Regions from separate parts of the Bacillus sp. iso_77 genome, predicted to be linked through region 2. Evidence: riboswitches for the same ligand, from Rfam matches in the RefSeq annotation. Region 2 holds a riboswitch; each other region holds the start of a gene.
What was found. Region 2 has a riboswitch for thiamine pyrophosphate ahead of thiC (phosphomethylpyrimidine synthase ThiC). Riboswitches for the same ligand answer to the same signal wherever they lie in the genome.

Region 1 (7,498 bases), 1.1 Mb from region 2:
CCTCGAAGCAGCGGCAAAGGATCCAAACATTGACCTTGGTGAATATGATCAATGGGACCGCTATGATATGGATGGAGACGGTGTTTATAATGAGCCGGACGGTATCATTGACCACCTCATGGTTGTACACGCTGGCGTAGGTGAAGAAGCTGGCGGCGGACAGCTTGGCTCTGACGCGATTTGGTCGCATCGCTGGTCACTTGGTGATGTATTTGAGATTCCAAACACTGAATCAGAAGTGGGTCAAGGCGGAAAGTTAGGCGCTCTAGATTATACGATTGAGCCTGAAGATGGCGCAGCAGGCGTGTTCACACATGAATTTGGACATGATCTTGGTCTGCCTGATGAATACGATACACAATACACAGGCAGAGGAGAGCCCGTTTCTTATTGGTCTATCATGTCAAGCGGAAGCTGGGCAGGTAAAGTACCTGGTACGGAACCAACAGGTTTTAGTCCATATGCAAAAGAAATGCTTCAAAACTTGCATGGCGGCAACTGGCTTTCTGGAAAAACCATTGATGGTAAGACATTAACAAAAAGCAAAACAGTTTTAATCGATGAAGCAGCAACAAAAGGAACCAACCATGATGCGGTTCGAGTCGATTTGCCAGATAAAGAGATTGTGGTCACTCAGCCTGCACAAGGGCAATATTCATACTTCAGCGGAACAGGTGACAATTTGAATGCTACCATGACGACATCAGGGATTGATTTGTCGAAGGGAAGCAAAGCCGAGCTTACGTTTAAAGCATGGTACGATATCGAAGAAGATTATGACTATGCGTATGTAGAAGTTCGTGAAACTGGGACAGACAAATGGACAACCATTGCTGGTAATATTACGAATGATCGAAATGAGGCAGGAGCGAATGAAGGCAATGGCATCGATGGAAAATCGGATGGCTGGGTAGATGCATCCTTTGACCTTTCTGCTTATGCAGGGAAGAAGATCGATCTGCAATTCCGCTATACAACCGATGCAGGATATTCACTGCCAGGTTTATTTGTAGATGATCTAAAGATTACAGCAGATGGAGCAAAAGTGTGGTCAGATGATGCCGAGGGAACGTCCACGTTCACTTTTAACGGATTCTCTCAATCTAATGGAAAACAATATGCCGCTCAGTATTATTTACTAGAATGGCGCTCTTATGCTGATGTCGATAAAGGCTTAAAGCATATCAAACGAGGAGCAAGTCTGATGAGCTATAATAACGGTTTGGTCGTGTGGTACGTCGATCAATCGTACAGTGATAACTGGGTTGGAAAACATCCAGGGAACGGCTTCCTTGGAGTCGTAGATGCAGATCAACAAGTGTTGAAATGGAGTGACGGCTCTATTGCAGCGACAGGTTTCCAAGTACATGATGCTGCATTCTCTTTGAATCCAAGCACGAAGCTGAATATTGATTATACAGCGACAACAGGCTTAACCTTAGAGGATCGCTATATCCGCCCAACGCGTACATTTAGTGATAAAAAGAACTATGTGAATCCAAATAACCCGGATGCAGGACGTGATGTGCCAACATACGGCCTATCCTTTAAAGTCGTCGGACAAAGTAAGGACCGTTCTGTTGGAAAGGTATTAATTTCTAAAAGCAACTAAACAAAAAGCCGGATTCTATCCATGAATCCGGCTTTTTGATACGTTAAGACATGGATTTTTAGCGTATGACTCGTCTTTGATCGAATGTTTGTTCTTTTTTATTTTGATATCCGAATGAAACCATTATATAATAGAGATTGGAAGGTTTTTCTTTCATTCAATGTTCTTTTTAGTTGTTAAAAAACCAAGAAAGGATGAGCGTTACCAATGAGTTGTGTCACTGCCAAGCAATTAAAGGTGATTCGAGGGACGATGCAGACTTTTTGCAGCCATTTAGAGTATGATGGCCACGGTAAGCTTCATATTAATACCATCATGGCTTTTATTAAAAAGGAATTTGGTGTAAGAAAAATGAAAGACATTCCACAAAGTCGTTTTCATGAGGCGTTAGAGCTAATCCAAGACTTTGATTTATACACGGACAAAATACAAATACGAGACCGTCTATCAGAAAGGAATTCACTAAATTGAATATTTTAGCAATGATTTTAGTAGGAATTGTCGCTTTAGAGCACATTGTCATCATGTTACTAGAAATGTTTTTTATGGAATCAAAAATGGCGAGAAGATCTTTCAATCTGCCTGAACACTTACAAAAGGATCCAAATGTGAAAGTGATGTTTGCTAATCAAGGGCTATACAATGGCTTTCTAGCTGCTGGACTCATTTGGGGGCTCATTCTTGGTTCGAATACCGTAGGATATATGATTCAGCTATTTTTCGTTCTTTGTGTGTTCATCGCAGCAGTATTTGGCGGTGTGACGTCTAATAAATCGATTATCATCAAACAAGGGTTACCAGCTTTTCTTGCATTAATTGCACTTATCCTGGCTATATAATCCTATCAGCGTGATAGAAAACCTTTGCAGTTTAGGAAGGACGAGCATCGGAGCGAATTTGACATTGGTGAGCACCGAAGCGCAGGACTGACACTGAATGCGAGGGGTTTGTCTACACGGTAAAGCCGCCCTAGAGGGCGGCTTTTATCTTTTACGCATTCCCATCAAACGAATAATGGACGTAAGACAAAGGGCAACAGCGACAGCCAATATGATTTTTCCATACATGACGCCCGTAAGATTCATTAAAAAGACAGCCAATATGATACAGAGCGTGATGATAATCATCACAATCGAATAGGTTTTCATCTCTTTTTCCACTCCTTTTAAATTCCCTCTAGCGCAAGAGGCCTGTCAATTGTTTCTCATATTATATCATTTCATCACAATTTTACATGAAATTCCCTGTCAATAGAATGTGACAGAATGATTAGATTTGAAGTGAGGCTATATTTTTTAAAAAATCGGGTATAACATAAAGAGTTGTATCCAAGTCTGATTGCTTGATATTTAATTGTGCAAAATATAAAATAGCCACATGATAAATAGAAAGGATGATAAAGTTGAGCAAGAACGTTTTATTAGTATCAACAAGCAGCTCAGAAATGAACGGACACCCAACAGGCTTATGGCTAGAAGAATTAGCCGAGCCATTTCATATTTTTAAAGAAAATGGACTCAACGTGCAAATTGTTTCAATAAAAGGTGGAACAGTACCGATCGATAAAAATTCAATTCCTGAAGGAGTTCCAGCACAATATCAAGATGTGTATGAATTACTTCAAGACACAAAGGCACTGACCGATGTAAACCCAGCTGAGTATGATGGCATTTTCTTTGCTGGAGGACATGGCCCAATGATCGACTTTGCGTCCAATCAATTGGTTGCCGATGCGATTTAGCGATTTCAGACAAAAATGGAGCCGTTGGGGCAGTTTGCCATGGCGTTTCTGCCTTTGTTGATGTGAAGGATCGTGATGGAAAATCATTTATCGACGGCAAGAAAATAACAGGATTCACAAATGAGGAAGAGGATGCTGTTCAATTGACATCTAAAGTTCCATTTTTATTGGAAACAAAACTTCGCGAGCAAGGGGCAGCATTTGAAAAAGGCGATGCATTTGCGCCATTCGCCGTTGTAGACGGACAAATCATTACTGGACAAAATCCAGGATCAAGTGCAGAAACAGCACGTTTATTTGTCAAAACCATTGCATAAATCATCAAAAAACCAGTCGTGACGCATACGGCTGGTTTTTTGTTATAAAAATTTCCTAAAAAAGCCCAAAACAAGTATTAGAAAAATGGTAAAATAATCACAGGGTAAAAAACCCAAATTAGGGAAAAGGGGATGTTCCTGTGAGAGCATTTTATGTCAAAATCACCGCCGCCTTACTGTCTATTTTATTGGTCACAACAGGTTTATTTTCACCAGCAATCAAAGCAGAAGATGCACCAAAATCAAGTGAAAAAGTATCGCCACTGACTGAAAAAGCCATTCAGCAAGTGCAAGAGTCGTTTGAAAAGCAGGATAAAGGGACTGCGGTTCAACAGAAGGAAGTAAAAAAATCATTTAAAGTAGATAAGAAAAAGGGAATAAGTATTAAACGAAAAGCGGCTACAGATGGAAAGATGCGCACGTCTGCCGTTCGCTCTATTGATGGACTAGCCATTAATCAATCGGCAGTTTTAAACGAGGAAGATCCAGTTGATTTATGGTTCTTAAGTACATCGTCCTCTCAGGCGCTCATCAGCCGGATTACCTCTCCAAATGCTGATTATTTCGTTCAATTATTTGTTATTGATTATGAAGAAGGACAAGCTTATCCAACGGATCTGATTCAACCGGCAGGCAGTCTGCTTGCGTTAAGCAATTTACCAGCGGGTGATTATGCGTTTGGTATTACTAGCGGTGGAGACTTTGGAGACTCATATACATTACAGGTGAATGCAAAAAACCCACCAAATTTCACAGGTGCTGAATCCCTGTCATCAACATTGCAATACTTTGTTGCTTCGTATGCCAATGGGGATGTTTTCGCAAATGGTACAAAAGTATATAACAAACAATCTAAGACCGCTGATTATAAATGGGAGCGTGTATTTTATTTCTCATATGATGGAAAATATCAACAGAGAACGCATTCTGTTGACAGTGTAAAAGTGAAGAGTATTTCGGCACCAGTATCGTACTCTGCTCCATATGCGAGTTCCTCTGAGGCCATTCTTGTCTACTTAGATGTGGAGACATTATTTATGTATCATGAATCATCGTTTGCTAGTGGGCAGTACTACCATAGCAGCTTTGTTGATACTCTCGGAAAGACAACGCCAAGGCGTTTAGACATTGATGACCTGACAAATTACGGCGATCATATTTTGGCTGTTGATTTAAAGACAGGAAAGCCAATTGATTTCTTCAGTGTCCTTAATTTCTACTATGCGGCAGGGATCGAGAAGCTGCCAACGATCAATACATTGAATTAAGATCGGCGGTTGACATCAAATCGCCACATGTGTAGAGTAAAGATAATTAAATGACAAAAGTCCACTAGGGGAGTCATGTATGACTGAGACAAGAGGAAATCTTGGACCCTTTGAACCTGATCTAGTTTGTACTAGCGGAGGGAAGTGGAGCTGGACCTTGTCTTATTCATGATTGAATCGATAAGAAGGCCGCTCCATTTGGGGTGGCTTTTTCATTTATTCAACTGAAAAAGAGGAGGCTTTTTTTATGACATTTTCAACCCAATTAAGGCAAGAAGCAGAACCATTATTTGAAGCGATTTATCAGCATCCGTTTGTGAGAGGACTCGCAGCAGGAGAACTCGAAAAGGAACAGATCATTCATTATGTCAAACAGGATGCGGAATATTTAAATGCCTTTATTAAAATTTATGCGGCAGCCATCAGCAGATGTACAGACAGAGAGGACATTACTTTTTTCCATCAACAAATGGCTTTTGTCCTTGATAGTGAGACACATCCTCATCAAAACCTTTGCCGAGTGGCAGGTGTCGCTTATGATGAACTGCAAGGTGCGTCTTTGGCGCCAAGTGCTCATCACTATATTCATCACATGCTGCAAGTCGCAAAGGAAGGGACGCTAGGAGAAATCATTGCGGTTTTGCTCCCTTGCCCTTGGACCTATTGGGAAATAGGCAAACGAATGCTTAAAGATGTTGAGCCCGACCCTGCCCATCCATTCTATGAGTGGATCACGTTTTATGGCGGGTTAACGGACTCTGTTACAGTGGAGCTTTGCAAACGGCTTGATCAGTGGGCGGAAGGAGCAAGTGAGAAGGAAAAGGAGAAAATGAAACAGCACTTCATCTTAAGCTGTCAGCTTGAGTATAAATTCTGGGACATGGCCTTTACTGTCGAAGAGTGGCCTGTCCAAATGGAGGTGCATTCTTCATGACATGGAAGATGAAAGAAGTCGTTCTTGCTGTCATTTTATCAGTGGCATGCGGAGTCATCTATTTAGGGTGGTCGACTCTTTATTTACCGATTACAGCCCTTGTCGGTCCAGCAGGAGGCAACATCATGTTCGGAATTTGGGTCATTGCCAGTCCAATCGTTGCTTACATTATCCAAAAGCCAGGAGCTGCCCTCATCGCAGAAACAGCTGCCGCTGCCGTGGAATTACTGACAGGCAGCCACTTCGGTCTTTCTGCGCTTTTGATTGGTGTATGCCAAGGACTTGGAGCAGAAATCGCCTTCGCTCTTTTTGGCTATAAGCGATATCGCATGTGGACACTCATGTTGTCTGGTGCCTTTGCAGCAGTAGGGGCAATGGCATATAGCCTCATTGCCAATGGATTCGGCTATTACACGCCTCAAGTGTTACTCATGACACTTGTCACTCAAGTCATTAGCGGCATGTTACTCGGTGGTTGCTTGGCAAAGGTTGTGGTGGATGCTTTATCTAAAACGGGTGTGCTGAATCAATATGCCATCATGAAAGAAAAACGAAGTAAGGGTGACCAGCATGGATTCATTTCTCGCGTGCAGTAATCTCGCTGTCCGTTTTTATGAACAGCCGAATCCCGTTCTTCATCAAGTATCTCTTTCTATTCAAAAGGGGGAAAAGGTGCTGATATTAGGACCAAGTGGAAGCGGGAAATCTACGCTGATTTCTGTGCTTGCTGGCATTATTCCAGAGCATATGGAAGCTGAAGTACAGGGAGAAGTGATGCGGCAAAGGCATACTGGTGTCATGTTTCAAGACCCAGATTCGCAGTTTTGTATGCACCGAGTCAATGAAGAAATTGCGTTTAGCTTAGAGAATCGATCTGTCCCTCGAGAACAAATGGATGACATGATTCAGCATCTCATGAAAAAGGTACAGCTGGATGTCGACCCAAATACAGATATTCATACCTTATCTGGCGGAATGAAGCAGCGGTTGGCGCTTGCTTGTTTACTAGCATTAGAGCCAGATGTCCTGTTCTTTGATGAACCGACAGCACAGCTTGATCCAGCAGGAAGAATGGAGATATTTCAATTACTTCAGCAGCTTTCGGCTGAACAGAATCAGACGATGATTTTTGTGGAGCATGTGTTAGACGGTGTCATCGAGTGGATGGATCGGGTGATCTTATTAGATCATCAAGGCCGTATCATAGCAGATGGAACGCCAAAAGACGTGATGAACACATTTGAGGGAGAAATGAAAGAAGCCGGCATTTGGCGTCCGAAAATATTTCCCGAGAAATGGTCCAATGTCTTACAAGATCCGTTTCATTCACTGAGTCAAACACTCTTGCAAACCTTTGAGGCGAGAAAAGAACGTCATGAGAAATTGTCATCAACAGATCGAGAGGTCATTATTCGCACAGATCATCTACAATTAAGCTACGGGAAAAAAAGCATTATAGATGACCTGCACCTTAATATAAAAGCAGGAGATTGGGTTGCGATCATCGGTGAAAATGGCAGCGGAAAAAGTACGTTTCTTAAACATGTCATCCGTTTAGAACCAATAAAGAAAGGTCACATTTACTTAAAAGGAAAACATCTGAAAAAGTGGTCTGACCGAACATTA
Region 2 (7,498 bases):
AATGTGAAGAATATCACAAATGAACAGATCGAAATAACTAATCAATGGGCTTTAGCCATATGCCTTGTCAAATCTGCATTACTCCGAACAGAAAGCAGGGGCGGTCATTATCGCACAGATTATCCTAATCGGCATGATGCTTCGTGGCGAACAAAACAGATTGTACATGAACAGGGCTATATTTATATCGTAAAAAATGAAAGGATTGGTGCCAAATGGAACGTTTACAGTTAAAGCAAATGCTCACTCATTTTTTAAAAGAAGATATTGGGTTTGGAGATGTATCCGCTGATGCCATCTTTGGAGACAAGAAAGGAACAGCTTACATCATGGCGAAACAATCAGGCGTATTGGCCGGGACGCAAGTCATTGATATGGGATACAAACTGCTGAATGAACAAGTTCAAACTGAGCTGTTCTTCCAAGAAGGTGATTGGATTCATGAAGGGGCTGTACTGGCACAAATAACTGGCCCCGTCAACGACTTGCTGAAAGGGGAGCGGGTGGTGTTGAATATCCTGCAAAGAATGACAGGGATTGCTACACTAACGCATGAAGCAGTAGAGCGATTAGCTGATCCATCTATTACGATTTGTGATACGAGAAAGACGACACCCGGTTTGCGCATGCTGGAGAAGTACGCAGTAAAAGTCGGAGGCGGAAAGAATCATCGTTTCGGCTTATCCGATGGGGTGATGATTAAAGATAATCATATTGCGGCTTGTGGTTCTATCAGGGAAGCTGTGGAGAAAGCAAGAGCATACGCCGGTCATATGGTGAAAATTGAAGTGGAAATTGAATCAGAAGCACAGCTGATGGAAGCCATTGATGCCAAAGCAGATGTCATCATGTTTGACAACTGCTCTCCAGACGAAGTGAAGCGCTTTAAACAAATGACCCCTGAAACCATATTGACAGAGGCATCAGGCGGTATCACGTTGGAGAATGTGGCTAACTACCGGGGGACAGGTGTAGACCTTATTTCACTTGGATTCCTCACACATTCTGCTCCATCATTCGATTTTAGTATGAATATGGAATTCAGCCATAAAGGGGGAACGACTCATGTCAATGCTTGATGTGTTAGCAGCGCAGCATACAGCCATGATGCCAGATGAATATAAACGGCGCTCTTATGATGAAATGAAAGAGAGAGTATTAGAGATTAAACGCGCCTTTGGATCAAAGCTTTTTATACCGGGTCATCATTATCAAAAAGATGAAGTCATCCAATTTGCTGATGTGACAGGTGATTCATTGCAGCTTGCACAAATTGCTGCTGACAATCACGAAGCAGAATACATTGTATTTTGCGGGGTTCATTTTATGGCAGAAACGGCCGATATGCTATCAAAAAAGAATCAGCACGTCTTTTTGCCAGATATGAGAGCTGGCTGTTCAATGGCAGATATGGCGAATATGAAACAAACAGACAGGGCGTGGGATAAGCTCACTGAGCTGTTTGGAGATACGATCCTTCCGCTGACTTATGTAAACTCAACGGCTGATATTAAAGCATTTGTCGGCAAACATGGCGGATCGACTGTCACATCTTCAAACGCTAAAAAAGTATTGGAGTGGGCGCTGACCCAAAAAGAGCGGATTCTTTTTCTTCCTGATCAGCATTTAGGGCGTAACACGGCCTATGATTTAGGGATTCCGCTAGAGGAAATGGCTGTCTGGGATCAAATAGAAGAAAAGCTCATCACCGACCAACCGCTTCATCGAATCAAAATGATTTTATGGAAAGGTCATTGCTCTGTTCATGAGAAATTTACCATTGAGAATATTGAACAAACGAGAAAACGAGACCGTGACATACAGATTCTTGTTCATCCAGAGTGTACACATGAAGTTGTAAAGGCTTCTGATCTAGCTGGTTCAACGAAATTTATTATTGATACGATCAAGCAGGCACCAGCAGGAAGCAAGTGGGCCATTGGAACAGAAATGAATTTAGTGAAACGCATCATTGACCAGCACCCTGACAAACAAATCGAATCCCTTAATCCAGATATGTGTCCATGTTTGACAATGAACCGTATTGATCTGCCTCATCTACTATGGTCACTTGAAAGCATTGAAAAAGGGGAGCCGGTCGGTTTGATTCAAGTGAATGAAGAGACGACAAAAGAGGCATTGCTCGCTTTAAATAAGATGCTCACCATTAAATAATGAAGTGTCCCCTCCTATCAGAAAACAAGTTTTTATCATATCGGCTTGTAAATAGGCATAAATTTATGTTGAAACATATTGTACTTCTGACATAACCGCTACGTTCACGTTTTGCATAGGAGGGGAAAACGTTGAAAATTCATATTGTGCAAAAAGGAGACTCCCTTTGGAAAATTTCAAAGAAGTACGGAGTCGACTTTCAAGAATTGAAAAAATTAAATTCGCAGCTCAGTAATCCAGATTTGATCATGCCAGGAATGAAAATCAAAATTCCATCTAGTGGTGTTCCTGTAAAAACCGATCATCACAAAGCAAAAGAAATGCCAAAAGCAAAAGAACACCCGTATGTAAAAGAAAAGCCAAAGGATGTCGTGCAAGTTCAAGATACGAAGCCGAAGGAAAAGCCGAATGAACCGGTACCTTATGTGCCACCAGTACCAAAGATTGAACAGCCAGTTTTTCCACAAGTTGATGTAAACTATTATCAGACGAATCTCTACCAGCCATTCACGCCTCCTCCCAAAAAAGAACATCATGAGAAAAAAGATCACGTTCATGAAAAGAAAGATCATGTTCATGAGAAAAAGGATCATAAAGATCACAAGGACCATTTTCATCATGAAAATAAGGATCATTTCAAAGATGAAGTGGCGAAGGGATATGATCCATTCATTCATATCCCACATCAAAAAGAGGAGGGAAAAGATATGGAACATAGTAATTACCCAAACCTTCCTAATTTCCCGCAAATGCCGAATGTTGGAGGGGCAGCAGTAGGGGGCATGGCTGAAAATAAAGAGCATCACCACCATCATCAAGAGTCATATGATCCTTATTATGGTTATGGTCATTACATGCCAGCAATGTATCCATATCCGCAGCAAATGGTACCCGCTTCTCCTATTTTACCGGGATCAGGCCTTTGTTATCCGGTACAGCCGTATTATCACCATCACATGATGCCGTATCCTTACCCGGCGGCTCAGCCTTATTATCCTGCGTATCAAGCACCGGCTTATTACGGTGAACATCATGAGCATCATGCAAACGATGGGCATCACTGGCACCACCATATGCATCCAAATGCAGGCGCAAATGCAAATGCAAATGCAAATGCCAATCAAGGCTTTTATCCAAACGCTCCAAATGAAGCATATGGCAAGGAAGACTGCGGATGCGATGATGGCATGAAGCATCATCAACCATGGCCTGGACATTATCCAACCCCTGTTCCATATGGTCAAATGGGTGCTTATCCAGCACAGCCTTATATGCAGCAGCCTTATCAAAACCCATCTGTCTTTGCAAGACCAGAAGAAGACGAAGAAGATTAATGACACAAGGGACGATCTCAATCGTTCCTTTTTTTGTTTATAACTGACAGCTTGTTTTTGTCCTCAACTGTACATGCTAAAACAGAGCCTGTTTTGCGCTCATGAGATTCAATTTGTACAGGGGGTTTTTCGTTTGAGACAAAAATGGCAAAAAACAATCGCCTTAGTGCTTCTACCTATTGGATTAACGGCATGTGGTACAAATAACAATGCGGGTGTAGATACACGTCATAATCAATCAGGTCAGCCAGTTGGATACCACTCCAATCAACAGGCAACAGACAACAACCAAGATCATCAAGGACCGGTTTCTGAGCTTATGGAGGGAATGAACGGAAGAAATACAACGAATGTTGATTATCGTTCACGCCCTACACAGGATCAAGTGAGAATGCCACTTACTGGTGGAGATGGACGCTACAGTCATGGAGATATGAACTATCATAACCAAATGTCGTTCTCTGGCTACGATAAACAAGAGAACATCCAGCGTTCAAGAAAAATCGCTAACCGAGTGAACAAAATGAACCATGTGACAGACTCACAAGTTATGGTGACGGATGAAAATGTGTATATTGCTCTTAAAACAGATGGGCGCTTGACATCAGAGGGTGTATCACAAGTAGAAGAAGCAGCGACTCGTTATGCAGATGGTAGAGCTGTCCAAGTCATTAAAGACGAAGGCGCATTTACACGCTTCAGAGATATGAGAAAAACGCAATTTGAAACAGGTCAGACAGGCATGACCCGATAAGCTGGAATAAAAAAGGCTAAAGTTCATGACGAACTTTAGCCTTTCTTTAAAAATAAACTTTGATCCCGATATAAAATTCATAAAAGAAATAACAGCCAAATCCAAGTAATAAAATACCGGCAATAATGGATGTCCACTTAATCATTGTTCGGTTCATCACTTTTCTTGTTAGGGAAACAATCGTGAGAAGACCGATGTCATGAAGAAGAATCCCTGCCAAAATACCCGTAGCAGCCAATATAAATTCAGATGAATTTGTATTTTTATAAGCATCTGCCAGTACAGCACCAAACACAGATACCCAGAACACAAGGTTTCCAGGGGATACTGCGACGAGCAGCCCATTTCGGTATGTTTTAGCGAATGATTTATTCACTTTTTCTCCTGCTAAATGGATGTCTTGATCCGCATTTTTAATCGAATCGTAGGCAAGAATCATTAAAAAGATGGCACCGATCAGCCAGAGCGGAATTTGGATAAAGGGCAAAGATAAAAATTGAGCAAATCCAGCATATAAAGCCAAGATGAGCAATATATCGATGGTCATACCACCAGCGCCTACAGTTAATCCATGAAAGAATCCGTTTTTTAATCCCTGCTTTGTCATTTCAACCGTGATCGCTCCAACAGGTAGAGCAATTGAGAATCCAACGACGATAAATGTAAGAAATGTTTGCAATCGACTAGAACTTCCTTTGAATCATGTTTGTATAAAAATTCTCCGTTTAGATTAATTATACATAATAGGAGAAAAGGATCAATGATTATTTCTGATTTAATCGAAATGAGAGAGATAGATCGTGTATATAAAGATGTATATCGTGAAGATCATGTATTCATTGTAGGGGAAAGGAACTATTTTCCTGAAACTTCTTTTTTTCATTTCTCAGCTATGCTACACTGTTGTGGAAATCAATATAAGTGACTAGGGGTGCCCGGAAATGCGGGCTGAGAGAGAAGACAAGCTTCTTAACCCTTTGGACCTGATCTGGCTCGTACCAGCGTGGGGAAGTTGAAGATGATACATGTGCCATATGAATGGCATACATGTTTTTTTCTGACGACGAAACCAGGTTCTTTACATAGAATCTGGTTTTTTGCTGGTGCTGATTCCATCCTGACCGGTCACACGAAAAGAAGGAGAGAACAGCAAATGAATGAAAAGACAAATGTTCCATCATCGCAATCTTTATTATCAAATTTTGAAGGCAGTCGAAAGGTATATGAACAAGGTTCAAGACCTGACATTTTGGTGCCAAAAAGAGAAATCGTGCTCACAAATACAGTGACACAAGCAGGTGATATCCAAAATGAACCGATTCGTGTGTACGATACAAGTGGACCGTATACAGATGAGGAGGCTCATATTGATGTCACAAAGGGATTAAAGCGCCTGAGATCAAAATGGATTAAAGAAAGAGAAGATACTGAAAGCTATGAAGGGCGTCAAGTAAAGCCAGAAGATAATGGATATCGCTTGAATGGGAAAGAATCCTTTCAAGCTGCCCATACAGATTTTCATCATGTGCCGCTCCGCGGGAAACAAGGTGCTTGTGTGACGCAAATGCATTATGCAAAAAAGGGGATCATTACGCCTGAAATGGAGTTTATCGCTTTGAGAGAACAGCTAAGTCCTGAGTTTGTTAGAGAGGAAGTGGCTAGTGGAAGAGCGGTCATTCCAGCGAATATCAACCATCCTGAAAGTGAGCCGATGATCATCGGGAAGAATTTTCACGTGAAAATTAATGCGAATATTGGCAATTCAGCTGTGACGTCGTCCATTGAAGAAGAGGTGGAGAAGATGACATGGGCAATTAGATGGGGGGCAGATACGATGATGGACCTGTCTACAGGAAAGGATATTCATACAACGAGAGAATGGATTATCCGCAATTGCCCAGTCCCAGTAGGAACTGTCCCGATTTATCAGGCACTTGAAAAAGTGAATGGAATCGCAGAAAATTTGACGTGGGAAGTATACCGAGACACATTAATTGAACAGGCAGAGCAAGGGGTTGACTACTTCACCATTCATGCGGGCGTCCTGTTAAGGTATATTCCGCTCACAGTCGATCGGGTCACAGGAATTGTTTCAAGAGGCGGAGCCATTATGGCAAGATGGTGTCTCGCTCATCATCAAGAGAACTTTCTGTATACCCATTTTGAAGAAATTTGTGAAATCATGAAAACGTATGACATTGCCTTTTCGCTTGGGGACGGGCTCAGACCGGGATCCATTGCGGACGCAAATGACGAAGCGCAGTTTGCAGAGCTGGAAACGTTAGGGGAATTGACAGAGATCGCTTGGAAACATGATGTACAGGTCATGATTGAAGGACCTGGTCATGTTCCAATGGATAAAATCAAAGAGAATGTCGATAAGCAGATGGAGATATGCAAAGAGGCACCTTTTTATACGTTAGGTCCTCTAACAACAGATATTGCACCGGGATATGATCATATTACATCCGCGATCGGTGCGGCGATGATTGGCTGGTACGGAACCGCCATGCTGTGCTATGTGACACCAAAAGAGCATTTAGGTCTGCCGAACAAAGAAGATGTAAGAGAAGGCGTCATCGCCTATAAAATTGCCGCACATGCAGCTGATGTAGCAAAAGGACATCCTGCTGCTCAAAAGCGTGATGATGCCTTATCGAAAGCGAGATTTGAATTCAAATGGCGGGATCAATTTCACCTGTCACTTGACCCAGAACGAGCGCTGGCATTCCATGATGAAACATTGCCTGCTGAAGGTGCTAAAACCGCTCATTTCTGTTCCATGTGTGGACCAAAGTTTTGCAGTATGAAAATTTCCCATGACATCCGCAACCAATCAGAAGAAGTGAAAAGAGAGATGGAGAAGAAGGCAAAAGAGTTTATCAATCAAGGCAGCCAAATCTATCAATCCTAAAAAAAACCTCGCACTCCTCTAGTGCGGGGTTTTATAAAACGGCTGAAATGGCTTTTCTTACGAGGTGCAAAAATGCTCTTACTGCAATCGCCATCGTTTCAACACTTGGGATGAGGGCATCTGTTAAATGAAACAGGACTGTTTGTCTCTCTGGAGATGTTCGTTTTTTCTTTTGTTTCATAAAGGTAGCCTCCTTTTCATTCAATATACTTCTTTTGAAGAGTACATAGATAGATATGTTGTGCGAATTTAAACAAAATTTAAACTTCTTGTGTTTAGAAGGAAAGAAGCAGGGGAAACGGATTGAATAGAGAATGAATG
Region 3 (7,498 bases), 320 kb from region 2:
CCGCGGCTGCTGGCACGTAGTTAGCCGTGGCTTTCTGGTTAGGTACCGTCAAGGTACAAGCAGTTACTCTTGCACTTGTTCTTCCCTAACAACAGAGCTTTACGATCCGAAAACCTTCATCACTCACGCGGCGTTGCTCCGTCAGACTTTCGTCCATTGCGGAAGATTCCCTACTGCTGCCTCCCGTAGGAGTCTGGGCCGTGTCTCAGTCCCAGTGTGGCCGATCACCCTCTCAGGTCGGCTACGCATCGTCGCCTTGGTGAGCCGTTACCTCACCAACTAGCTAATGCGCCGCGGGTCCATCTGTAAGTGACAGCCGAAACCGTCTTTCATCCTTGAACCATGCGGTTCAAGGAACTATCCGGTATTAGCTCCGGTTTCCCGGAGTTATCCCAGTCTTACAGGCAGGTTACCCACGTGTTACTCACCCGTCCGCCGCTAACATCCGGGAGCAAGCTCCCTTCTGTCCGCTCGACTTGCATGTATTAGGCACGCCGCCAGCGTTCGTCCTGAGCCAGGATCAAACTCTCCGAGGTATGCAGGATGCATATCACACATGCGTTGCTACACGATGTAGCGAACTTAGCATGTGATCATTTCCTGCCTCGTCAGTCTGACTGACTACCTATGATGTATCATAGGATTTTTTTATAAAAACTCGAATTAACAGGTACGTTTTGTCTTGTTTAGTTTTCAAAGATCATCTTCGTTATCGCTCAGAAGCGACTTTATTAATATAACATTCTATCAAAATGAAGTCAACAACTTTTTTCTCGAATGTTATTTCTCAACCGCGCTGTTTCAGCGGCGAATACAAATATAACACCTTTTAAAAGAAGAAACAAGTATTTTTTCTAAATAATTTATTTTTCCTGATCTCTTTCTATATATTCGTACAAAAAGGGCTTCTCTCAGTAATTCACTATTGTTGATCCTGTAGGTCTTTAGTATATTTATAATAGATTGAAATTTAATAACCGCAGGGGGAGCCTCGTGCTGAGAGTGAACAATTCGTTGTTCTGACCCTTTGAACCTGTCAGTTAATACTGAAGTAGGAATGTGGAATCACTTGCATACATGTATGTATGCAAGCCGATATGTTTTTCTATGAATCACATACTCATCCTGACATGGTCTCTCCTTGCACAATTCGTGAAAAGGGGATTTTTTTATGCAGCAATCAAATCAATTAGTACGACTGATGGAGATCGCCATTATGACTTCTCTTGCACTTGTTTTAGATTATTTATCAGGTCTCTTTTTAAGAATGCCAAACGGCGGGTCAATTGCACTGATCATGATTCCTGTCATTCTCATGTCCATTAGATGGGGCGTGTCTGCTGGATTTATCATCGGTGTGTTAATCGCAGGACTGCAGCTGATGAACAATCCTATTATTGCTACACCTGTACAAGGGTTTCTCGATTACTTTGTCGCATCTGTTGTGATTTGTTTAAGCGGGCTATTCTCAGGATCAATTAAAAAAGCCATTCAGGATAAAAAGCGAAAGAAACAATTCTTCTATATTATCCTAGCTGTATTTGTCGCCAGTTTCTTCAGACTGCTGACGTTCTTTATTTCAGGTGTAGTTTTCTTTTCTCATTATGCACCAAAAGGAACACCAGGATGGGTGTATTCATTAGTTTATAACAGCACATATATGATTCCTTCATTTATCATTTGTAGTATTGTTCTTTGTTTACTCATCCCTAGTGCGTCTCGTTTGGTTTTTCCTCGACAAAAATAACCCAGCTGTTTCAGCGGGTTATTTTTTTATGCATAATTTGCTGCTCTATTGAATCTATTAATAGTAGAAGATTTCATGCTGGAGGTACGACAATGAATCCTTACTCCATTATGCTGTGCTGTTACATCCTCAGTCTCGCCTACTTTTTGGCCAGTTTCTATGAGGCATTAAAAATAGCAGGTGTGAAAGGAAAAGTAGAGGCTTCTCCTTTTATATCTTATATTTTACTCGCCACCCTTTTTACTTTTTTCTCTCATTATTACTGGAAGCTGACGATATAATCTGTTGAATCTGAGCACTTAGTACAGACAGCTCCCATCCATACCCTATTTCTTCATGGTTCTCACCAGCCAGCTCAAACTGGCTGGTGACGGCAAAACTAGGTTGAAGTTTTTGATAAAATTGCTTCGCTGAATTTTGCTCAAATACCCAGAGCAGCATATTCTGATAGCCTTTCTCTATTAAATAATCCACACCTTTTGCAATCAAAGCCATACCCGCTCCTGATTTCTGTTTTCTCTGCAACAAATAGATGGCATAAAGCTCGCCATCATATATTGAATATCTCTCATCACGCTGTTTTCCGAAGGAAGCAAAACCAAATACTCCGTCAGCATCCTCTGCGACAAACGTGCCTTCAAGCGACCTGCTTCTCCAGCTCTCTTCCCGCTCCTCTACATTCAAAGCATCTAAATACTCTTGTGAAATAATGCCGTGATAAGTCGTTTGCCAGCTCTTCACATGAATTTCGGCAATTTTAGGAATATCATTATGTACTGCATGTCTAACCTTCATCTGCACACCCCTTTTAGCCATTTCTTACTCTATGTTTCATATGATAAGTTGCTATTTTATAAAAATCAATCTCTAATGGATATTCGTTGACATTCTGTCAACACCCCTATATATTGGGTACGACTTCTTCTATTGAAGAGTTGAACTTTATGAAAAGGGTGAAGAAAGAGATGGAATTTAAAACAACTGAGCTTCGGCAGTTTTTAAAAGAACAACTGCAAATACGTTCTCTTTCATTAAGAGAACTCAGTACACAAACAGAAATTGATAAAGCCACACTGTCTAGAATCATGAACGGAAAAAGAAAACCGACTTTGAACCATTTACAGCGGCTATCAGATGCTCTACACATTTCTTTAGATCATCTATTGGCCACGGCTGGATTTTCAATTAAAAACGAAAGAGTTCACGGTAATACGTTCATTCAAGCCGTAGAAGAGATTGAGCGAACGCTGAAAGATCATGATGTCTATGACGGGAAATTCAGCGAGAATGAACTGAAACAGAAGCTAAATGAATATGAGACCTATAGTCAATCAGACGAGGGAAAAGAAACGATCTCGGCATATTTTGAAAAAAAGATAGATACGATAAGCGGTGTTGGGCCATTTCTTGATCAATTGAAAAGCATGTACTGCTCGTTCATGAGCGGACGGGGGACTTCTCGAGAATTGATGTTGATGGGAGGCGCATTACTTTACTTCATTATGCCCGTTGATTTAATACCAGATTATATTTTTCCGATCGGCTATATTGATGACGCTGCAGCGGTGCAGGTCGTATTAAACCAGCTGACAAATAGGTCATAGCAGGTGACAGAGACATGAAAAAACAGAACAGCATTGACTTCGCATTATTATTCACTGTCATTTGCTTCTTTGTGATCAGCCTGCTGGCTGTGTATAGCGGATCGGGACAGTATGAAACGCAAGATATGTTTTATTTCGTCAAAAGACAAGTTTTCTGGTATATCGTCGGCTTTGGCCTTATGGCGGCAGTTGCTTACTTTGATTATGAACTGCTTGAGCGGTTATCTTTTCGATTATTTGCAGGTGGTCTCTTTCTCATCATTCTCGTTCATTTTTTTGGCACGAATCAAAATGGCTCTCAAAGGTGGATCAGCTTGGGACCCATGAAAGTGCAACCATCAGAATTTATGAAAATTTTTGTCATTCTTCTGTTAGCGGCTATTTTAAATCGATACAAACATCAGCGCTTTTCGTTTAAAGAAAGCATGATTCCTACAATGAACATCATATGCTGGACCGCTGTTCCTTTTTTCCTGATTTTAATTCAGCCAGATTTGGGGACGGCACTTGTGATCTTGTCTATCGCTTTTACACTGATGCTTGTGTCAGGCATTTCAAGTAAGATGATCGCTGCATTGATCGCTTCTTTTCTCGCGCTTCTTGCATTTTTGACCTACTTGCACAATGAACATTTTGAGCACTTTACAAAAGTGATTAAACCTCATCAGCTTGATCGCATTTATGGGTGGCTCTCCCCAGATGAATTTGATTCGACATATGGGTATCAACTGAAACAAGCAATGCTTGGCATTGGGTCAGGGCAATTATCAGGAAGCGGGTATACAAAAGGAAATCAAGTACAAGGGGGAAATATCCCTGAAGCCCATACAGATTTTATATTTGCAGTCATTGGCGAGGAGTTTGGTTTTATCGGCGCCTCCCTATTGATCTGTTTATATCTTATGATGGTCTATCGAATGATTCATGTGGCAATGCATGCGAATACCCTTTATGGGCTTTATATATGTGCTGGAGTGGTTGGGCTGATCGTTTTTCAAGTCTTCCAAAACGTTGGGATGACAGTAGGGCTAATGCCTGTGACTGGTCTTGCCCTTCCTTTTATCAGCTATGGAGGCAGTGCGCTTTTAACCAATATGATTGCCATTGGCCTTGTGTTTAGTGTCAATTTGAGGTCCTCATCCTACATGTTTGGACGTAACTGGGATTGAAGGTGATGTCATTGATTCTTTCTCACCTAAAAAAAATCGACCACATTCTTGCTGGGACGATTGTTTGTCTTTGTTTCTTTGGATTACTAATGGTGTACAGTGCGAGTTATCCTTTAGGCGAAATAAAATATGGAAAGGGCAGCTACTTCTTCATGAAACAGTGGCAATGGCTTTTGATTGGATTCTTCTTTTTCATCGCTGCGGCCCTGGTTCCATATCAAGTTTACCGTAAATGGATTCGGTGGTTTGTGATGCTGTCACTGTTATGTCTTATCCTTGTCCTGCTTCCAGGAATCGGCGTTGTCAAAAACAATTCACAACGATGGATTCAATTAGGCTCTCTGATCATCCAGCCGTCTGAGGCTGTGAAATTAGTGATGATCATCTATTTTGCCTATGTATATGCAAGGAAACAAGCGTACATTACATCCTTTAAAAAAGGAGTACTACCTCCACTTCTTCTTTTAAGTCTAGCTTTTTTATTGATTTTAAAACAGCCAGATTTAGGTACAGCAGTTTCTATTTTATTGAGCTGCGGTATCGTCTTATTATGTGCTGGACTTAAAACACGCCACCTCATTCTACTAGGTTCGACAGCTGCGGCAGGGATCACTTTTTTTGCTGTGACCGCTCCTTATCGTTTGAAACGGATCACTTCTTTTCGTGATCCTTTCATGTATGAAGATGGAGATGGTTATCAGCTGATCCATTCCTATCTCGCCATGGATTCAGGAGGACTGACCGGGAATGGTTTAGGCGGAAGCATACAAAAACTAGGATTTCTTCCTGAAGCCCATACAGATTTTATTATGGCCATCATTAGTGAAGAGCTGGGAATCATGGGGCTGTTGTTTGTGATGGGTGCCTACCTACTCATCATGTATCGCGCCGTTCGAATCGTTCAAGGTTTACAAGATCCATTTGGAAAGCTATTAACGATCGGGCTTACTTTTCAAATTATGATTCAAGCAGCCTTTAATCTAGGAGCTGTCTTTGGGCTTCTCCCCATTACAGGGATTCCTCTTCCCTTTATTAGCTACGGCGGATCTTCATTGTTGTTCATGATGATATCTGCAGGCATTCTTGTGAATCTCTCTTCATCTATCAAAAGACACCGGCATGTGCCCCAAGTAAAATAGACACCCTCTATCAGAAGGTGTCTTTTGATTTTTATTCTTCTATTTGACGATCAGCGATTTCTTTTTTTCTTGGCTGTTTGATTTCATTCGTCAGTTCTTGGATGCTTTGTTTCACATTGCCTTTGCCAGAGAAATTCTCAATAATTTCTTTGACATCAATTCCAGAGGAAGCTTTCAGGCTTTCTTGAAGACTGGACATAAGGTTTGTCGCATAGCCGGTCACTTTGTTGGCGCCGCTGCCTTCCCCGTTACCACCTGTATCAACAACTGTAATTTTATCAATGTTAGAAAGTGGAGCAGATACTTGTTTCGCATATTCAGGTAGCATTTTCACAATCATATCAAGAATCGCCGCTTGACCATACTGTTCGAATGCTTCTGCAATTTTCTCTTTCGCTTCTGCTTCCGCAAGTCCTTTCAACCTAATGACTTCTGCTTCTGTTTCCCCTTTTGCACGATCGGCTTCCGCTTTGGCAAGCCCGTCAATCCGAACTTTCTCTGCTTCTGCTTTTGCCATTGCTTCAATGCTGTATTTCTTCGCATCTGCTTCTGCAAGACGCTTCGCTTTTTCCGCCGCAGCCGACTGCTCAACAGCATAACGGTCCGCATCTGCTTTCTTTTTCACTTCAGAATCGTATTGACGCTCACGACGCTGGATCTCTTTTTCTTCTAATTCAATTTGCTTCTGACGTTCAATGATTTTGACTTGCATTTCTTGTTCAGTTACGTGCTGACGATTACGAGCTGTTTCAAGATCGTACGCTTGGTCAGCGCTTGCTTTTGCTGTATCTTGTTCACGTCTGAATTCTGCTCTTTTCAGCTCATTGATTTTTTCTGCTTCAGCGATTTCAGTGGCACGCTCAAGCTCAGATTTCTTCGCATCTTTATCTGCTTCTGCACGTTTGATACGTGTTTCTTTATCTGCTTCTGCTGTCGCAATATCTGCATCGCGTTTCACTTGAGCAATTCTAGGTTTACCTAGTGATTCTAAATAGCCATTTTTATCACGGACATCTTTGATTGTAAACGATACAATGACAAGACCCATTTTCGCTAGATCTTGAGAAGCGACACGCTGTACTTCTTGAGAAAATTTCTCTCTGTTTTTATAAATCTCTTCAACTGTCATTGACCCTAAAATGGAGCGAAGGTGTCCTTCTAGTACTTCTCTTGCTTCATTTTCACGATCTTCTTTTGTTTTCCCTAAAAACTGCTCTGCAGCAGTGGCGATTTCTTCAATTGATCCGCCAATTTTAATGATGGCCGTTCCATCCGCCATGACCGGTACACCCTGTTCAGTATAGACTTCAGGCGTTGAAACATCTAGCTTGCTAGATAGTAAGCTGAGCGGCTCTGCTTGTTGAAAAACAGGGAGTACAAAGGTACCTCCACCTCTTACAATCTTAATCTTGTTTCCACCTTCATCCACGTGAACATTTTTACTTCCGAGGTAACTTCCTGTGACGATTAATGCTTCATCTGGACCAGCAGTCCGGTATTTCGAAACAAATACACCAATAAGTGCAATGAGAATCACAAGCACAATTCCAATAATAATTAATATGGTTGTTCCTGGCATAGCATTCCCTCCTAGATTTCTTCATTTGGTATAACAGATAACACTCCTTTGTTCACTTCGACGACCAGCACCCGGGTTCCATATGGAATCTCCTCTTCGTCGAAACTGACGGCAGGCTTTGAGATTTTTCCGCTGTTACTAATTAACAGCACTTCTCCAAACCCATCTTTTGGTACAGATACAATGATCTCCCCAGTTCTTCCTTTTAGGTCGGCCTCCGTATATGAAAGAGATTCTTCAGCAGAGGAAAGCGGGACTAA
Region 4 (7,498 bases), 1.3 Mb from region 2:
ATTATTGTACATGAAAAGCTTCTTTTTTTCTTATTTATTCCTTAAAAAGAGACGTATATAGATGCTAAATGAGGCAAAATGAACAACGAAATGGAGAAATCAAATTTTCTCAAAAAGTTCGGTTTATCAATATTGAACTTGATATGATAAAATAAAGCTGTACTTTGTTGTAAAGGAGATCATGATGCAAAACAGAATTGAAATCACAGAAGCAACTTTAAAAGAAGACAGGCTGATCTTGACGGTCCAGTCAGATGAGCAAATTCAAAAAGCAAAAGCATCAGGACAAATGCTTGTTGATTCTGATCACTTTGCGTTCGTTTACATACTTGAGACTGAGGAGTCTTTTACGTATCTTATTTTAGGAGAACATACATGGGCTCCATTAAAAGAAGCAATGAATCGTGAAATCCCTGTCTATTTGGCGGCGGAAGAGCAAACGCTAGAACTCATTCAACTTCATCAGGAATTAAACTATTTAATCGACAATATTAAAGACAATGCCAATTACGGAGATATGGAAGAGAAAGTGAAGAGCACATTCCTCTGAAATAATTAGGTATTTGGAATTGGGGGAAGTTTCATGGACAAAAAACAATGGGATCAATTCCTCGCACCATATAAGCAAGCAGTCGAAGAATTAAAAGTGAAACTAAAAGGCATTCGAAAACTGTATGAATTTGAGGATGACCATTCACCAGTAGAATTTGTCACTGGCCGAGTGAAACCCGTTGCCAGCATATTGGAAAAGGCAAAGCGTAAAAACATCCCGATGCATGAGATTGAAACGATGCAGGATATTGCAGGGCTTCGCATTATGTGCCAATTTGTAGAAGATATACAAGTCGTCAAGAAAATGCTTCAGTCACGAAAAGACTTTGTGGTTGTAGATAAACGCGACTATATTGCAGAACATAAAGAAAGCGGATACCGATCGTACCACCTTGTTGTGTTATATCCGCTACAAACGATCAATGGAGAGAAGCAGCTCCTCGTCGAAATCCAAATCCGTACATTAGCCATGAATTTTTGGGCGACCATCGAGCATTCTCTGAATTATAAATATAGCGGGAATATCCCGGAGAAGGTCAAGCAGCGCCTTCAAAGAGCTTCTGAGGCAGCATCTCTTCTTGATGATGAGATGTCTGAAATCAGAGGGGAAATTCAAGAAGCGCAAGTGGCATTTTCCCGGAAAAAGAAAAACGATAGCTGAGCCTAAGCTTAATCAAATATGATGCTGCTTTCTCGTCGCAGCAAGGTGGAAAAGGAGAAGAATTCATGAAATTTGCAGTTTCTTCGAAAGGGAATTCTGTATCTGACACACTTAAAAATAAAATACAGACCTACTTATTGGATTTTGGAATGGAATTAAATGAAGAGGAACCCGATCTCGTCATTACAGTTGGCGGAGACGGAACCCTTTTATACGCTTTTCACCGGTATAGCAACCGTCTGAACGAAACCGCTTTTGTCGGCGTACATACAGGCCATCTTGGTTTTTATGCGGACTGGGTCCCGAGTGAAATTGAAAAGCTTGTGTTAGCCATTGCCAAAACGCCTTATCATATTGTGGAATATCCGATTCTTGAAGTCATCGTCAGGTACAACGATGGGGGCAGAGAAGAAAAATATTTAGCAATGAATGAATGTACGATTAAAAGTATGGAAGGTACACTTGTGGCAGATGTTGAGATTAGGGGTCAGCTTTTTGAAACATTCAGAGGAGACGGTCTTTGTTTGTCTACACCATCTGGCAGTACAGCCTATAATAAGGCACTTGGCGGGGCTATTATTCACCCATCCATTAGGGCGATCCAGCTGGCAGAAATGGCTTCAATCAACAACAGAGTGTTTAGAACGGTCGGTTCGCCGCTCATTTTGCCCGACCACCATACGTGTGTGATCAAACCGATTAATGATGTGGATTTTCAGGTGACGATAGATCATTTGTCGCTGCTGCATAAAGATGTGAAATCCATTCAATGCCGAGTGGCAGACGAGAATGTCCGGTTTGCCCGATTTAGACCATTTCCGTTTTGGAAAAGGGTGCAAGATTCCTTTATCGGCAAAGGAGAATAAGAAAGAGGTTGTTCTCGCTGGAATACTTTAAGATAAACAAAACCATATCAGCCAAAGAAGAAGGCAGGCTGCTGAAGGACTACTTAATCGATCTTGGCATTTCAAAACGAATGCTGACAGATATTAAATTTGATGGCGGTGATCTTCTGATTAATGGAGAGCATGTGACCGTGAGATATGAGCTGCGCGAGGGAGACAGGCTCACCATTTTATTTCCCGAGGAAAAAGTGAGTGAAGGGCTAAAACCTGCGGCCATTCCGCTTGATATTTTATTTGAGGACGAGCACGTGCTTGTGCTGAATAAAAAGCCGTATATCCCATCGATTCCTTCTCGAGAGCACCCTGAGTATAGTATTGCAAATGGGGTGCTTCACCATTATGCTGAGCAGTCCGTTCGGCTGACTGTCCACTTGGTGAACCGTCTTGATCGTGATACTTCTGGTGTCATGTTAGTCGCTAAACATCGCTTTGCACACAGCCTTTTATCAAAGGCGCAGAAAAAAGGGGAAGTCAAGCGAACGTATAGAGCCATTACACATGGCATGATCACGCAAAAGGAAGGAACAATTAGAGCAAAAATTGCTCGAAAAGGGGACAGCATTATTGAACGAATGGTGGATGAATCTGGTCAGGAAGCCGTAACACATTATACGGTGCGGGCGGTACATACTCATTTAGATATGTCTGATGTGTCCCTTACCCTTGAAACGGGAAGAACTCATCAAATTCGTGTTCACATGCAATTCCTTGGTCATCCGCTTGTTGGAGATACGCTATATGGTGGAACAAGCGAGAGAATAGGCAGGCAGGCACTTCATAGTGAAACCCTTGTTTTTCCGCATCCGATAACAGGGGAGTCCATGACCTTTTCGGCTCCTTTACCGGATGATATGACATTATTGCTTCAGTAAACAAGTAAACCCGGTCACCTGTCATGGTGGACTGGGTTTTTTATTGCGTGAAATGCTGAAATCTTGAATCGTCATATGGCATAGATGAAGGAACAGATACGGTCTCAAGCTCTGGATATCTAAGGGCAGAGAGCTTGTGGCCAAAGACGCAGCCTGTATCAATGTTAACCGTTCTACCGATGAATCTTGGTTCTTTTACGGGTGTATGCCCGTACACAATCCATGGTTTTCCGTGATATTCCTTCGCCCAGTCCTTCCTGACAGGTCGACCGTCTGGCCATGTTTCTCCGGTGACTGCTCCAAATAATAGATAAGACCTCATCTGTTTGTTCGGTTTTTTGCCAATATCCTTTTCCTTCATCGCTGCGTGTGCAATGATCAGTTCATTCGGAATCAGTACATCATAAAGCGGTGCCTTTTCAAATAAATGTTTAAATTCACGTGATAAAATGGTTTGTTCATCATGGGGCAGGTTTTTGATTTCGTTCACCGTTGTTTCAATGCCATGCAGTAATTTTACGGGATTTCCTTTCAAATAACGATACAGCTTAAAACAATGGTTACCAGGCACATAGCGGATTGCGCCCTTAGAATAGGCGTGTATGACAAATTGCATGACGGCAACTGATCGAGGGCCGCGGTCTGTTAAATCACCAACAAGGGCCAGTGTTCTCTTATCAGGGTGGACAGGTAGTCCATGTTTGAGTTCGTATCCTAGTTTGTGTATGAGGGTAAGCAGCTCTTCGTAGCAGCCGTGGATATCGCCGATGATATCGAATTTCATAAAGGTTCCTCCTGATTTTTTCATCCATTGATCGGATATAAAGAAGTTTGAATTTTAGAAAATATAACAAATGGCTTTCATTTATTTTGGGCAATTGTTAGAATCAATGCTTTAACGTAAAACTTAAAAATTAAACATGAATGTTAGGAGGCTTTAGCCAATGGAGCATACATCTGTTTCATCACTCGTTGTCGTTATTATTGTAGCCTTTTTCACCCCCATTTTATTGCACCGGTTTAAGCTGACCATCCCGGTCGTTGTCGCTGAAATCATCATGGGGCTCATCATTGGAAAAAGCGGTCTTCAACTAGTTGTTGAACACGACGCATGGCTAGATACGTTATCCATGCTAGGTTTTATTTTTCTTATGTTTTTAAGTGGACTTGAAATAGATTTTTCTTCTTTTGAATCAAAGAAGAAAGCGCGAGAACTACCAAATGGATTAAAAGAACCGAATACATTTAAAACAGCGACCATTATTTTTGTTGGCGTATTTTGTATGTCCTTTATCCTGTCTTATGCGTTTGTCCTTGCAGGATTTATTCAAAATGCCTTTTTAATGACGCTTATTATTTCCACCATCTCATTGGGTGTCGTGGTTCCTACCTTAAAAGAGGAAAAGTTGATGCAGACGAATATTGGTCAAATCATTTTGCTTGTAGCCGTCATTGCTGATTTGGTGACAATGATTTTACTTGCTGTGTTTTCCTCCATTTATGGCGATGGAACAGGGAACATGTGGTTGCTCTTATTATTATTTGCGGCAGGTATTCTTCTTTATTTATTTGGCCGGGTATTTAAGACAAAGTCCATTTTTCAGTCAATGTCAAAAGGAACGGTGCAAATTGGGACAAGAGCCATCTTTACTCTCATTATAGTCTTAGTTGCCTTATCTGAATCACTCGGTGCTGAAAATATTCTTGGGGCTTTTTTAGCAGGTGTGCTTGTGTCTCTTCTTTCGCCTAATAAAGAGCTCGTACAGCAGCTGGACTCGTTTGGCTATGGATTTTTAATTCCGATCTTTTTTGTGATGGTTGGTGTGGACCTGAATATATGGTCACTCTTTAAAGATCCAACCATCATGATCATGATTCCGCTACTGTTTATCGCATTATTGCTTAGTAAACTCGTTCCGATTCTTTATTTAAAAAAATGGTATGACATGAAAAAAGTTATCGGTTCTGGTTTTTTATTAACCTCGACGTTATCCCTAGTTATTGCTGCTGCAACGATTGGTGAGCGGCTTGGTGTCATTGATCATAAAATGTCAGGAGCCCTTATTCTAGTCGCTGTGCTCACGAGTGTTTTAACGCCTGTTTGGTTTAAGGCGTTATTTAAACAAGAACGTGAAACCAATCATAAAAAGCGTGTGACGTTTATTGGAGCGAATCAGCTGACGTTACCTGTGACGCTTGATTTGCATCAGGATGAATATGACATTCGTATTTTACACGTCTTTCAGGAAAATAAAGAAGCCTTGCTTGCTGACTCCATCTTTGAAGTTGAAGCGATTGAACAATATGACGATGATACGCTCAGGCAGGCTGGCATCGGGCAAGAGGATGTGCTCGTTGTAGCTACAGGCAGTGAAACGAAAAATAAGGAAATTGCTTTATTTGCAAAAGAAGAAGGGTCTAAACAAGTCATTGCAAGTGTTAACAAAGCGGAAGCCGAGCTGACTTTAAAGGAAGCAGGGATCGATACCTTTTCTAACTTCTTATCATCTAAAACGGTGCTGAGGGCATTGATTGAAGCACCTGATGCGATTCGCTTGTTAACAAATGAGGATTCTTCTTTGTATCAAATTCAAATGAACAATCATCGGTATCATAATGTCATGCTGAGGGAATTTCCTTTTACCGGCGATTTGGTGTTTGTCCGTATTTTTAGAGGAATTGACAGCTTAGTACCGCATGGGGATACGACGCTTAGAAGCGGTGACCGCGTGCTTGTGTCTGGCTCCCGGGAGTATGTGGCAGGACTTAGAGCCCAATTAGAGTTGCGATGAACCCTTGACCGATGAACAAATCCTGATTAAGATAGAGGTACAACAATATATGTTTGATCCACTAGGGGAGTCCTTTAAAAGGGCTGAGATAAAAGTGTAGACTTTTAGACCCTCATTACCTGAACAGGTTCATACCTGCGTAGGGAAGTGGTGCGGTGTTTGACTATGCTTTTTACAAATTCCAAACCACTTTCCACGCGGAAAGTGGTTTTTTTATATGGAAAAACAGGAGGAGAGGAACATGACATTTTCGAACGAATGTAAAGAAGCAGCAGCTAGATGGTGGAATGGGAGCTTTACACACCCTTTTGTGAAAGGGATTGGTGATGGCACACTTTCACTCGATCGTTTCACTTATTATGTGATGCAGGATTCGTACTATTTAACTCATTTTGCAAAAGTACAATCGTATGGAGCCGCTATTAGTGAGGACTTACATACGACAGGCAGAATGGCATATCATGCGCAGGGTACGTATGAAGCAGAGCTATCACTGCATAGAAAGTTCACAGAACTGCTCCAGATCTCTGATGAAGCGCTGGCAAACTTTAAACCTTCTCCAACTGCTTATGCATATACCTCGCATATGTACCGATCTGTGAAAAGCGGTCGTTTTGAAGAAATTTTAGCCGCATTATTGCCGTGCTACTGGCTTTATTATGAGGTAGGAGAAAAACTGAAACAAACAACGCCTGACCATCCGATTTATCAAGAATGGATTTTGACATATGGCGGGGATTGGTTTAAAGAGCTTGTTTTTGAACAGGTGAACCGTTTTGATGAACTTGCAGAAAAAGCGCCAGAACATGTGCGGGCTAATATGAAAGAAAATTTCGTGATTTCGAGCTATTACGAATACCATTTCTGGGAGATGGCGTATGAAAAAGAAATGTGGCAAACAGCATGCTTAGATGGGGTTGGTGCAAATGGAACTCCATGCAGTGACAAATGATACGCTTCCTGTCAGGGAGCTCATCAAGCAAATAAAAGACATTGCGTCTGAAGTAGACTTTATTCATATTCGTGAACGATCGAAGGCAGCAGGTGAGCTGGTTCACCTCGTGAAACAACTACTAGCAGAAGGTGTTCCGAAAGAAAAGCTGATTATAAATGACCGAGTTGACGTTGCGCTGCTGACCAATATTCACCGGGTTCATCTTCCAGGACACAGCTTTTCGCCAAAGGAATTAAGACAAAAATTTCCTCATCTCCATGCGGGGGTATCGGTTCATTCGATAGAAGAAGCCAAAGCAGCAGAGAAGAACGGGGCAGAGTATGTCATGTTTGGGCATGTGTATGATACCGCATGCAAACCCGGACTACAGGCGAGAGGCATAAAGATTGTGGAAAACATGACTTCTACGCTGTCCATTCCAGTCGTTGTCATTGGTGGAATCACACCAGAACGACTGCCAGAATTGATGCATGTTGATTTAAAGGGAATAGCCGTCATGTCGGGAATTTTTGCTCATCCTCAGCCGCGCAAAATGGCGCAAACATTTTCTAAAAAGCGAAAGGAGAATCCTTATGAACAAGCATTATGATGTTGCAATCATTGGTGGTGGAATCATAGGGATGTCGATCGCTTATCACCTTGCAAAAGTAGGAAAGCAGATTGTCTTATTTGAGGCAAATGAGATCGGGAAGCAAACGACGAGTGCGGCTGCTGGCATGCTGGGTGCACATGCTGAAGGAGAAGGTGATGAAGATACTTTC

Region 1: it holds a riboswitch for thiamine pyrophosphate, as region 2 does, so the genes downstream of both, tenA (thiaminase II) here and thiC (phosphomethylpyrimidine synthase ThiC) in region 2, are expected to answer to the same signal.
Region 3: it holds a riboswitch for thiamine pyrophosphate, as region 2 does, so the genes downstream of both, thiT (energy-coupled thiamine transporter ThiT) here and thiC (phosphomethylpyrimidine synthase ThiC) in region 2, are expected to answer to the same signal.
Region 4: it holds a riboswitch for thiamine pyrophosphate, as region 2 does, so the genes downstream of both, tenA (thiaminase II) here and thiC (phosphomethylpyrimidine synthase ThiC) in region 2, are expected to answer to the same signal.

The regions. Positions count from the first base shown of each region.
Region 1 is NZ_CM149683.1:3,554,108-3,561,605, reverse strand. Features, by position in the region: gene AC0VYC_RS18340 (immune inhibitor A domain-containing protein) at 1-1,612, shown strand, start outside; gene AC0VYC_RS18335 (ORF6C domain-containing protein) at 1,820-2,083, shown strand; gene AC0VYC_RS18330 (DUF1304 domain-containing protein) at 2,080-2,451, shown strand; gene AC0VYC_RS18325 (hypothetical protein) at 2,596-2,760, opposite strand; partial or broken gene AC0VYC_RS18320 (type 1 glutamine amidotransferase domain-containing protein) at 3,015-3,670, shown strand; gene AC0VYC_RS18315 (hypothetical protein) at 3,811-4,938, shown strand; TPP riboswitch at 4,995-5,098, shown strand; gene tenA (thiaminase II) at 5,186-5,872, shown strand; gene AC0VYC_RS18305 (ECF transporter S component) at 5,869-6,468, shown strand; gene AC0VYC_RS18300 (ABC transporter ATP-binding protein) at 6,443-7,498, shown strand, end outside.
Region 2 is NZ_CM149683.1:2,427,214-2,434,711, reverse strand. Features, by position in the region: gene nadB (L-aspartate oxidase) at 1-234, shown strand, start outside; gene nadC (carboxylating nicotinate-nucleotide diphosphorylase) at 216-1,079, shown strand; gene nadA (quinolinate synthase NadA) at 1,066-2,175, shown strand; gene safA (SafA/ExsA family spore coat assembly protein) at 2,307-3,509, shown strand; gene AC0VYC_RS12505 (YhcN/YlaJ family sporulation lipoprotein) at 3,643-4,263, shown strand; gene AC0VYC_RS12500 (LysE family transporter) at 4,310-4,942, opposite strand; TPP riboswitch at 5,181-5,290, shown strand; gene thiC (phosphomethylpyrimidine synthase ThiC) at 5,417-7,177, shown strand; gene AC0VYC_RS12490 (hypothetical protein) at 7,209-7,358, opposite strand.
Region 3 is NZ_CM149683.1:2,750,205-2,757,702, forward strand. Features, by position in the region: rRNA gene AC0VYC_RS14180 (16S ribosomal RNA) at 1-536, opposite strand, end outside; TPP riboswitch at 973-1,075, shown strand; gene thiT (energy-coupled thiamine transporter ThiT) at 1,172-1,747, shown strand; gene AC0VYC_RS14190 (GNAT family N-acetyltransferase) at 1,988-2,542, opposite strand; gene AC0VYC_RS14195 (DUF1232 domain-containing protein) at 2,692-3,351, shown strand; gene rodA (rod shape-determining protein RodA) at 3,366-4,520, shown strand; gene ftsW (putative lipid II flippase FtsW) at 4,526-5,659, shown strand; gene AC0VYC_RS14210 (flotillin family protein) at 5,691-7,238, opposite strand; gene AC0VYC_RS14215 (NfeD family membrane protein) at 7,250-7,498, opposite strand, start outside.
Region 4 is NZ_CM149683.1:1,146,092-1,153,589, forward strand. Features, by position in the region: gene AC0VYC_RS05730 (UPF0738 family protein) at 185-550, shown strand; gene yjbM (GTP diphosphokinase) at 584-1,213, shown strand; gene AC0VYC_RS05740 (NAD kinase) at 1,279-2,079, shown strand; gene AC0VYC_RS05745 (RluA family pseudouridine synthase) at 2,097-2,990, shown strand; gene prpE (bis(5'-nucleosyl)-tetraphosphatase PrpE) at 3,031-3,774, opposite strand; gene AC0VYC_RS05755 (monovalent cation:proton antiporter family protein) at 3,935-5,782, shown strand; TPP riboswitch at 5,836-5,945, shown strand; gene tenA (thiaminase II) at 6,024-6,734, shown strand; gene tenI (thiazole tautomerase TenI) at 6,709-7,326, shown strand; gene thiO (glycine oxidase ThiO) at 7,310-7,498, shown strand, end outside.